2 regions of the Mesorhizobium sp. M5C.F.Cr.IN.023.01.1.1 genome follow, and region 2 is predicted to be linked to the other one. Evidence: riboswitches for the same ligand, from Rfam matches in the RefSeq annotation. Region 2 holds a riboswitch; the other holds the start of a gene.
The links. A riboswitch is a leader RNA that binds a small molecule or an ion and turns the genes downstream of it on or off. The one in region 2 is predicted to bind thiamine pyrophosphate.
Positions count from the first base shown of each region.

Region 1: linked by a shared signal. The riboswitch ahead of EOA78_RS23605 (hypothetical protein) and the one ahead of thiC (phosphomethylpyrimidine synthase ThiC) in region 2 are both predicted to bind thiamine pyrophosphate.

Region 1 is NZ_RZSU01000067.1:3,871-8,078, forward strand. It holds gene EOA78_RS23590 (ATP-binding cassette domain-containing protein) at 1-170, opposite strand, end outside; gene EOA78_RS23595 (superoxide dismutase family protein) at 271-780, opposite strand; gene EOA78_RS23600 (sulfite exporter TauE/SafE family protein) at 912-1,688, opposite strand; TPP riboswitch at 1,943-2,055, shown strand; gene EOA78_RS23605 (hypothetical protein) at 2,046-2,252, shown strand; gene EOA78_RS23610 (ABC transporter permease) at 2,278-3,078, shown strand; gene EOA78_RS23615 (ABC transporter ATP-binding protein) at 3,075-3,833, shown strand; gene EOA78_RS23620 (ABC transporter substrate-binding protein) at 3,830-4,208, shown strand, end outside.
Region 2 is NZ_RZSU01000181.1:2,051-6,258, reverse strand. It holds gene thiO (glycine oxidase ThiO) at 1-50, opposite strand, end outside; gene thiC (phosphomethylpyrimidine synthase ThiC) at 55-1,887, opposite strand; TPP riboswitch at 2,003-2,114, opposite strand; gene EOA78_RS34260 (beta-ketoacyl-ACP synthase III) at 2,228-3,211, opposite strand; gene EOA78_RS34255 (adenosylmethionine--8-amino-7-oxononanoate transaminase) at 3,208-4,208, opposite strand, start outside.

The DNA.
Region 1 (4,208 bases), on a different contig from region 2:
TTGCCGGCGCCGTTCGGGCCCAGGATGGCGAAAATCATGCCGCGCGGCACATCGAGATTGATACCATCGACCGCGCGTAGCTTGCCGAATGTCTTGACCAGGCCGCGGGCGGAAATGGCTGACTGGGCAAGGCCCATAGAAGGCACACCCATAGGAGAAGTATCGTTCATGCAATCATCACGCTAGAGGTTCCGACCATCCGCCTGGCCGCCGAGGCTGAAGAGCCGGTCAGACCATATGTCGGACAGGTCTGAACTCATTTCGGGGCTTTCACTCGATCACGGCGCAGGCCTGACGATTTCCGGCATCACCTGCAGGCTGGCTTTTGTAGTCGTCCTGTCCGCCGTGGATCATCAATGCCTTGCCTCGTATGGCCGTATCTCCGCCATCCAGCTTGACCACGCTGTTAAAAGCCTGGGCACGCAAAACGCCATCGGGGCCGACCCGCTGATTGGGCATATCGCCCGCGTGCGGGCCTTTCCCGGTGAGGTATCCATGTTCGGCATTCGTCGGATTGAAGTGCCCACCGGCCGAGGCATGGCCGGTCTGATGGTCGCACTTTCCGGTTTCGTGGACATGGAATGCGACCCATTCACCCGGCGGCAGTCCTGTTACCTCCAACGCTATCAGCACGCCGTGCGCCGTCTCGGTCAGCGTGGCCGTTCCGTTCTTCTCGCCAGCCATGTTGACGAATTCGGCTTTTGCGGTCGCGGTGTCCTGAGCCGCTGCAGGCATCGCGACCGCCAGCGCCAACCCTGCTGTTGCAACCAATTTTTTCATTACTCGTCCTCCGGTTGTCCAAGGAAGCCAAACATCAAGGGGGTTCTCTTCGTTCCATTTGGGAATTGAGTTTTTGTCTCCGGCATAGCCGCCAGGGAAGCGACGCCGACAACTTTTCGATGTGCCTCAGTTTACACCCATTCGAAGAGTTGCGCGGTTTGCCAGCCAGCCAACAGTATGATGAGGATACCAACGAGCCTGAGAAGCGTCTTTTCTGCGATTGACTTCACTACCCATCCCGCAATCGGCGCTGCGACTACGCCGCCAAGGATCAAGCCGGCAACGGCAATTAGATTTTCTGTCAGCTCTCCTGCCTCCTGCCAATGGCCCGTTAGCAACGCAAACAAGAAGGTCAGAGACACCGAGAACGTGATGAGGAACTCGCTGGCATTTACCGTACCAATAACGTAGCGGGGCGTCCCGCCAAAACCGAGAAGGCCCGTTGTTACGATGGGTCCCCATCCGCCACCCCCTGCCGCATCGAGAAATCCACCACCAAGTCCAAGGGGAGGTACCGCGCTTGCAGGGACCGGATTGCTTGGGATACGCCGGAAGGAACGGAACAGGAGCCAAGCTCCTACGAGCGCAAGGTATGTGGTCACATATGGCTTCATGATCGCTCCCTCAAACGAGGTGAGCACAAAAGCGCCGAGAACGCCGCCGAGAACGCCAAACGGCATCAGCCGCCAGAAAAGCTTCCAGTCGATGTTGCGGTGATAGAGGTGAGCCGAACCCGAGGCCGCTGTGGTAAACAGCTCAGCCGCGTGAACTGAAGCCGAAGCGTGTGCAGGAGACACGCCAAACCCCAGCAGTGTTGTCGAGCAAACCACGCCGTAGGCCATGCCGAGAGCCCCGTCCACGGCTTGAGCTACAAACCCTACGAGCGCAAAAAGAATGAACTCTTGCATTTGGCTCTCCAACAAAGCGCGGGTCGCAATTGCCGAAAAGACAATTCACCAAACGCCTGGCATCGACAATGGAGACGACGAACGGGAAATTGTCCACTCGATCGACGCCTTTCCTGTACCTTCAGTCATTCAGCCTCTCAGGATATCGAGAGCGACCTCTCGAGTTGGATGTTCGGGTAGCCGCACCTCCTCTGACCTGAGGTTTCACGGGTCGGGCGCGGACTTGCAGCTCCGCCCCATATCTGTTTAATTGCCGCCATCCACAGGGGTGCTCCGTATCGTCGGGGCTGAGAGATGGGCTGCAAGCCCGTAAACCCTAGAGCTGATCTGGATAATACCAGCGGAGCGAGGCGGGCGATGTTTTCTGACGTACAGATTTCTCTTTATCCGACGACCGGCGATTTCGGCGGTGTCGTCATCTCCGCGACGCTCGATGCGCTCGACCTTTGTCGCAATCGGTTGCGCATAGGCACAGGCGATATTTCGACGCTGCCGGTCGGCCGACTCCAGGGCCATGTCACGATCGAGCTTACGGTTTCGGCCAACAGCCCGGCCCCGCGCTGATCTTTTCGCGCCAGGCAGGTCTCGCATGTCCCAATCTTTCTCCGCCGCGCCGCGAATCGCAGCCTTGTTCGCCAAGATCGGACCGGCCCTGCTATCGGTCGGCACGCTGGTTTTGGCTTGGGAGCTCTATGCGCGCATCTCGGGCATCTCACCCACGACGCTGCCCGCTCCGTCACGAGTCCTCGCCCAGGCCATCCACCAGCGTCAGGCGCTGTTCGAGAACACCGTGCCGACGATCAGCGCCACATTGGTGGGCTTCGCCTGCTCGCTGGCCGTTGCCTTCCTTCTTTCGGTGCTGATCGATTTCTTCAAGCCGCTGCGCCGCGCCCTATTCCCGGTCTTCATCATCAGCCAGACCCTGCCGCTGGTGGCGATCGCCCCGCTGATCGTTCTCTGGTTCGGCTTCGGGCTGACGCCGAAGATCATGCTGGTCGCCCTCGTGACTTTCTTTCCCATGCTGGTCGCGCTGGTGCAGGGTTATGAATCGACGGATCGGGACATCTCGGCGCTTCTGAGTTCGATGGGCGCTTCCCGCATGCGCATTTTCCTGCTGGCCCGCCTGCCCTCCTCGCTGCCATATTTCTTCGCCGGGCTGCGCATCTCGATCACCTATGCCGTGGTGGGCGCCATCTTCGCGGAATATGCCGGCGCGGCCAAAGGGCTCGGCATCTACATGCTCAACGCCAAGAACAATTTCCGGCCCGATCTCGTGCTCGCAGCCGTGCTGATCAGCGCCTTGCTCACGCTGGCCCTGTTTGCCGCTACGGTGCTGATCCAGCGCGCCGCCATGCCATGGGAGCGGCTCGATGCCGCACGAAAATCATGAGCAGGCGGCTGGAGCTGCGCCAGGTCAGCAAGCGTTTTGGCGACATTGACGTGCTTGCCGGCATCACCCTGCATGTCGAGCCGGGCGAATTCGTTTCAATCCTCGGCCCCTCCGGAGCCGGCAAATCCACGATCTTCAAATTGCTGACGGGTGGTCTCGAAGGCCACGGCGGCGGCGTCGACTTCGACGGGCGGCCATTGGCCGACGCGCGCCGACCGTTTGCCTTCATGCCACAACACGATGCCCTGATGCCTTGGCGCACGGTTATCGACAACACCGCGCTGGGCTTGGAAGTGCAAGGCATGTCCCGCAAGGCGGCGGGCGACAAGGTGGCGCCGCTCTTCGGCGAATTCGGCCTTGCGGGCTTCGAGCAAAAGTATCCGGCGCAGCTCTCGGGCGGAATGCGCCAGCGCGCCGCGCTGTTGCGTACCGTCGTGCAGGACCGCGCCATGCTGTTGCTCGACGAACCGTTCGGCGCACTCGACGCCCTCACGCGCACCGGCATGCAGCGCTGGCTTCAGATGATGTGGGACCGACACCGCTGGACCGTCCTGCTGATCACCCACGACGTGCGCGAGGCAGTCTTCCTGTCCGACCGCATCTATGTGCTGAGCGGCCGCCCCGCCCACGTGCTGCGCGAAATCGCCATACCTCTTCCGCGCCCGCGCACGGATCTTGCCTCGCCGGAAGCCAGCGCCATCGAAGCCGACATCCTCGATACCCTGCTCGATCCACAGCCCGCCCAAAGGACTTGACCATGCTTTCCAGACGCCTCTTCATCGCTGCCGCATTGATCACCGGGCTCGGACCCGTCATGTCCGTCCGCGCCCAGCAGACTGTCACCGTCGCACTAGACTGGACGCCGAACACAAACCATGTCGGGCTCTATGTCGCCCAGGCGAAAGGCTTCTACGCCGAGGCCGGGCTCGACGTGCAGATCCTGCCCTACAGCGACACTGCGGCCGGTACGCTGATCGCCAACCGCGTGGCCGATTTCGGTATATTGGGATCCATAGGATTGTTCACCCAACGCACCGCCGGGGCCGACCTCGTCGCCACCTACGCAATCATGCAGACAGAAACCGGCAGGCTGGTGTTCAATGCCGACCGCGCCGATATACAGTCCCCAA
Region 2 (4,208 bases):
GTGGCGCAGGCAAGGCCCGCGACACCAGCGCCGATGACCGCAACGCGCATGACGCTACTCCCCGGCGATTTCCGAGGCCGTCTGCGCGGGCACGTAAAGATCGCCGCCCTGGCGGTATTTCTCCGCCATCGCGGCCATGCCCTCCCTCTGCGCCCCCTCTTGCCGGGCAGCGTCGCGGATGTCGTGCGAGATGCGCATTGAGCAGAATTTCGGGCCGCACATGGAGCAGAAATGCGCAACCTTGTGCGCCTCCTTGGGCAGCGTCTCGTCGTGCATGGAGCGCGCCGTATCGGGGTCGAGCGAGAGGTTGAACTGGTCCTCCCAGCGAAATTCGAAGCGAGCCCGGGACAGTGCATCATCGCGCAGTTTTGCCGCCGGATGACCCTTGGCGAGATCGGCGGCATGGGCAGCGATCTTGTAGGTGATGACGCCCGTCTTGACGTCGTCGCGATCCGGCAGGCCGAGATGCTCCTTCGGCGTCACGTAGCAAAGCATGGCGGTGCCGAACCAGCCGATCATCGCCGCGCCGATCGCGCTCGTAATGTGGTCGTAGCCGGGGGCGATGTCGGTCGTCAGCGGCCCCAGCGTGTAGAAGGGCGCCTCGCCGCAGATCTCGAGCTGCCTGTCCATGTTCTCCTTGATCTTGTGCATGGGGACGTGGCCCGGGCCCTCGATCATCACCTGGCAGTCTTTCGCCCATGCGATCTGGGTCAGTTCGCCGAGCGTTTCGAGCTCGGCGAACTGTGCGGCGTCATTGGCGTCGGCGATGGAGCCGGGGCGGAGCCCATCTCCCAGTGAGAAGGAGACGTCGTAGGCACGGCAGATGTCGCAAATTTCCTCGAAATGCACGTAGAGGAAGCTCTCCTTGTGGTGGGCGAGGCACCATTTGGCCATGATGGAGCCGCCTCTGCTGACGATGCCGGTGACGCGGTCGACGGTGAGCGGGAGGTAGGCCAGGCGCACGCCGGCATGAATCGTGAAATAATCCACGCCCTGCTCGGCCTGTTCGATGAGCGTGTCGCGGTAGACCTGCCAGGTGAGATCCTCGGCGATGCCGGCGACTTTTTCCAGCGCCTGGTAGATCGGCACCGTGCCGATCGGCACCGGTGAGTTGCGGACGATCCATTCGCGGATGTTGTGGATGTTGCGGCCGGTGGAGAGGTCCATCACCGTATCGGCGCCCCAGCGGATCGCCCACACCATTTTTTCCACTTCCTCGGCCATGGACGAGGTGACGGCGGAATTGCCGATATTGGCGTTGATCTTGGTGAGGAAGTTGCGGCCGATGATCATCGGCTCGGATTCGGGATGGTTGATGTTGGCGGGGATGATGGCGCGCCCGCGCGCCACCTCGTCGCGCACGAATTCCGGCGTGACATAGTCCGGGATTACCGCTCCGAAGCTCTCTCCGTCCCGGTTCAGTGCTTCCTTCAGCTTTTCGCGGCCGACATTTTCGCGGATGGCGACGAATTCCATCTCTGGCGTGATAGTGCCGGCGCGGGCGTAGGCGAGCTGGGTGACGGCCTTTCCGTTCTTCGCTTTCAGCGGCCGGTGACGAATGGGGAATTCCGGCGTCAGCCGCTCGCCGGAAACGAAGCCATTATCCTCCGGCTTCACGATCCGGCCGTCATAGCGCTCCACATCCCCGCGCGCCGTAATCCACGCCCCGCGCAGGCGCGGCAGGCCTTTTTCAATATCGATCCGTGTTTCCGCATCGGTGTAGGGACCTGAGGAATCATAGACCGTCACCGGCGGCTCGCCCGCTGTCGGGTGCAGCGCAATCTCGCGCATCGGCACCCGCAGGTCGGGGTGAAGCTGACCTGGCTTGTGGACCTTCTTCGAGGCAGGCAGTTCGCCGACAGTGACGGTCGGGGTGAGGGCATTCATGCGTGAGCCTCCTTGCTCTGATGCAACGGAGACCCAGTCCACGCGATGAGGAGGAAGTGACGCTTCGCGTGGAACTCGGATGACCCGATAGCCGAAGCCGGAACAAAAAGCCGACCCGCGAAACCTCGCACCGTCCCTACGCCAGTATGAACTGGATCAGGTTCAACGGGTCACTGCGCGCACTAGCAGTATCTCAGCCCCTTGCCGGGACCCCCCTGGTGATGGCCGCAGGTTGGACGATACGAGCCCGCGCTGTCAACCTCGGTGCAGCATGTGCACAACATGAAATTGAATCCGCCGAACTCCGCCTCGCACCAGACCAACGACGCAGCTTGCCGAACTAAAAACCGACCAGCAGAGCCCCGCCGGTGAGGCCCGCGCCGGCGGCCGCAAGCAGCAGCTTCTCGCCCCGCTGCAGCGGCCGGGCTTGATGGGAGAGCGACAGCGACAGCGGAATGGTGGCAGCCGAGGAGTTGCCGTATTCGGCGATTGTCGTGACCGTGCTCGAGTCTTCGATGCCGAGCTTCGCGGCCACAGCGCTCAGCATGCGCGCATTGGCCTGGTGAGGGACAAAGCGATTTATGTCTTGAGGCTCGAGAGCCGACGCTGAAAGCGCCTCGGCGGAACAACACGCCATCATCTCGATCGCCTTGACGAAGACCGCGCGGCCGTCGGTGATGGTCATGCGCGTTTCCAAAATGTCCAGATCATCCGTGAAAGGCTTGCTGCTGCCGCCCGCCGGGATCTGGATCAGTCCATAATCGCTGCCGTCCGCGGCAACCGAGCACCCGAGTATACCGTGGCCAGGATCGGCGGAAGGGGCGAGCACCACCGCACCTGCGGCATCGGCGAAGAGCACTGCACTTGCCCGCTCGGCCGGGTTGATGCGGCGGCTCAATATGTTGGCGGCTATGACGATGGCCGGCTTGTTGTGCAGGTGCACGAATCCGTCGGCGAAGGTCATGGCATAGATGAAGCCCGCGCAGGCGCCGGCCAGGTCGACCCCGCCGGCCCTTTCCAAACCAAGTCTGTGTGCCACCAGCGGCGCGCTCGGTGGCAGGAGGTGATCCGGGGTCGAAGTGGCAAGAAGGAGCAGGCCAAGCTCCTTGCGATCGATGCCGGCGGCCTCCAGCGCCATGTCGCCTGCCTTTGTCGCCAGTCCGGAAAGCGTGTCGCCGGGTTCGGCCCAGAAACGCGAGCGGATGCCGGTGCGCCCCTCGATCCAGCCGGGTTCCAGGTCGAGCGAAGCTTCGATTTCGGCATTTGCTACCCTGCGCCCCGGCACGTGATGGCCAAGGCCGATGATGCGCGCGGTGCGATTCATGCGTTCTCGCTCGCAAGCTCGGCCGACTCGTCGATGGCCTCGTAGAGCCGGTCGAGTTCGTCCGAGGTTACGCAGTAGGGCGGCAAAACATAGATGACATTGCCGAGCGGCCTGACCAGCAAGCCGCGCTCGAGGAAGAAGGCGCGCAGTTTTGGGCCGACCTCGGCCAGATAGCCGGCTGTGCCGACACGCAGGTCGAGCGCGGCGATCGTGCCGGTTGCGCGCACATTCTCGAAGCGCGGATCCTCGCTGAACCGCGCAACCCTTTCCGCCTGCATCCGCGACAGGGCGGCCACGCGCGCCGCCACAGGCTCCTCCCTCCAGATGGCAACATTCGCGAGAGCCGCCGCGCAGGCGATCGGGTTGGCCGTGTAAGAGCTCGAATGAAAAAACGTCCTGGCCCGATCCCTGGAATAATGCGCACGAAAAATCGCATCCGTGGCGAGCGTTGCCGCAAGCGGGATCGCGCCGCCCGTCAGTCCCTTGGAGGTACACAGGATATCCGGTGAGATGCCGGCCTGCTCACAGGCGAACAGCGTGCCGGTGCGGCCCCAGCCTGTCATGACCTCATCGGCGATGACAAGCGTCCCGGAGCGCTCGGCGATGCGCTTGAGTTCGGCAAGAACGCGGGCGGGGTACATGAGCATGCCTCCGGCGCCGAGCACCAGCGGCTCGACGATCAGCGCCGCGGCTTGTCTGTCGCGGGTTGCTGTCTCGAAGGCATCGAGCGTGGCCTGTTCCCGCCCGCCAGCCGGAAACGGGATGGTGTCGACCTCGAACAGCAGGGGTTCGTAGGCGGCATTGAAGACGCCCCGCGCGCCGACGCTCATCGCCCCGATCGTGTCCCCGTGGTAGCTCTGTCCCATCACGACGATGCGCGAGCGGGGTGCGCCGATGTTGCGGTGGAAGCCCAGCGCCATCTTCAGCGCCACCTCGACGCTGGTCGAGCCGCTGTCTGAGTAGAAAACCCAGTCGAGGCCCGCGGGCGCCATGTCGA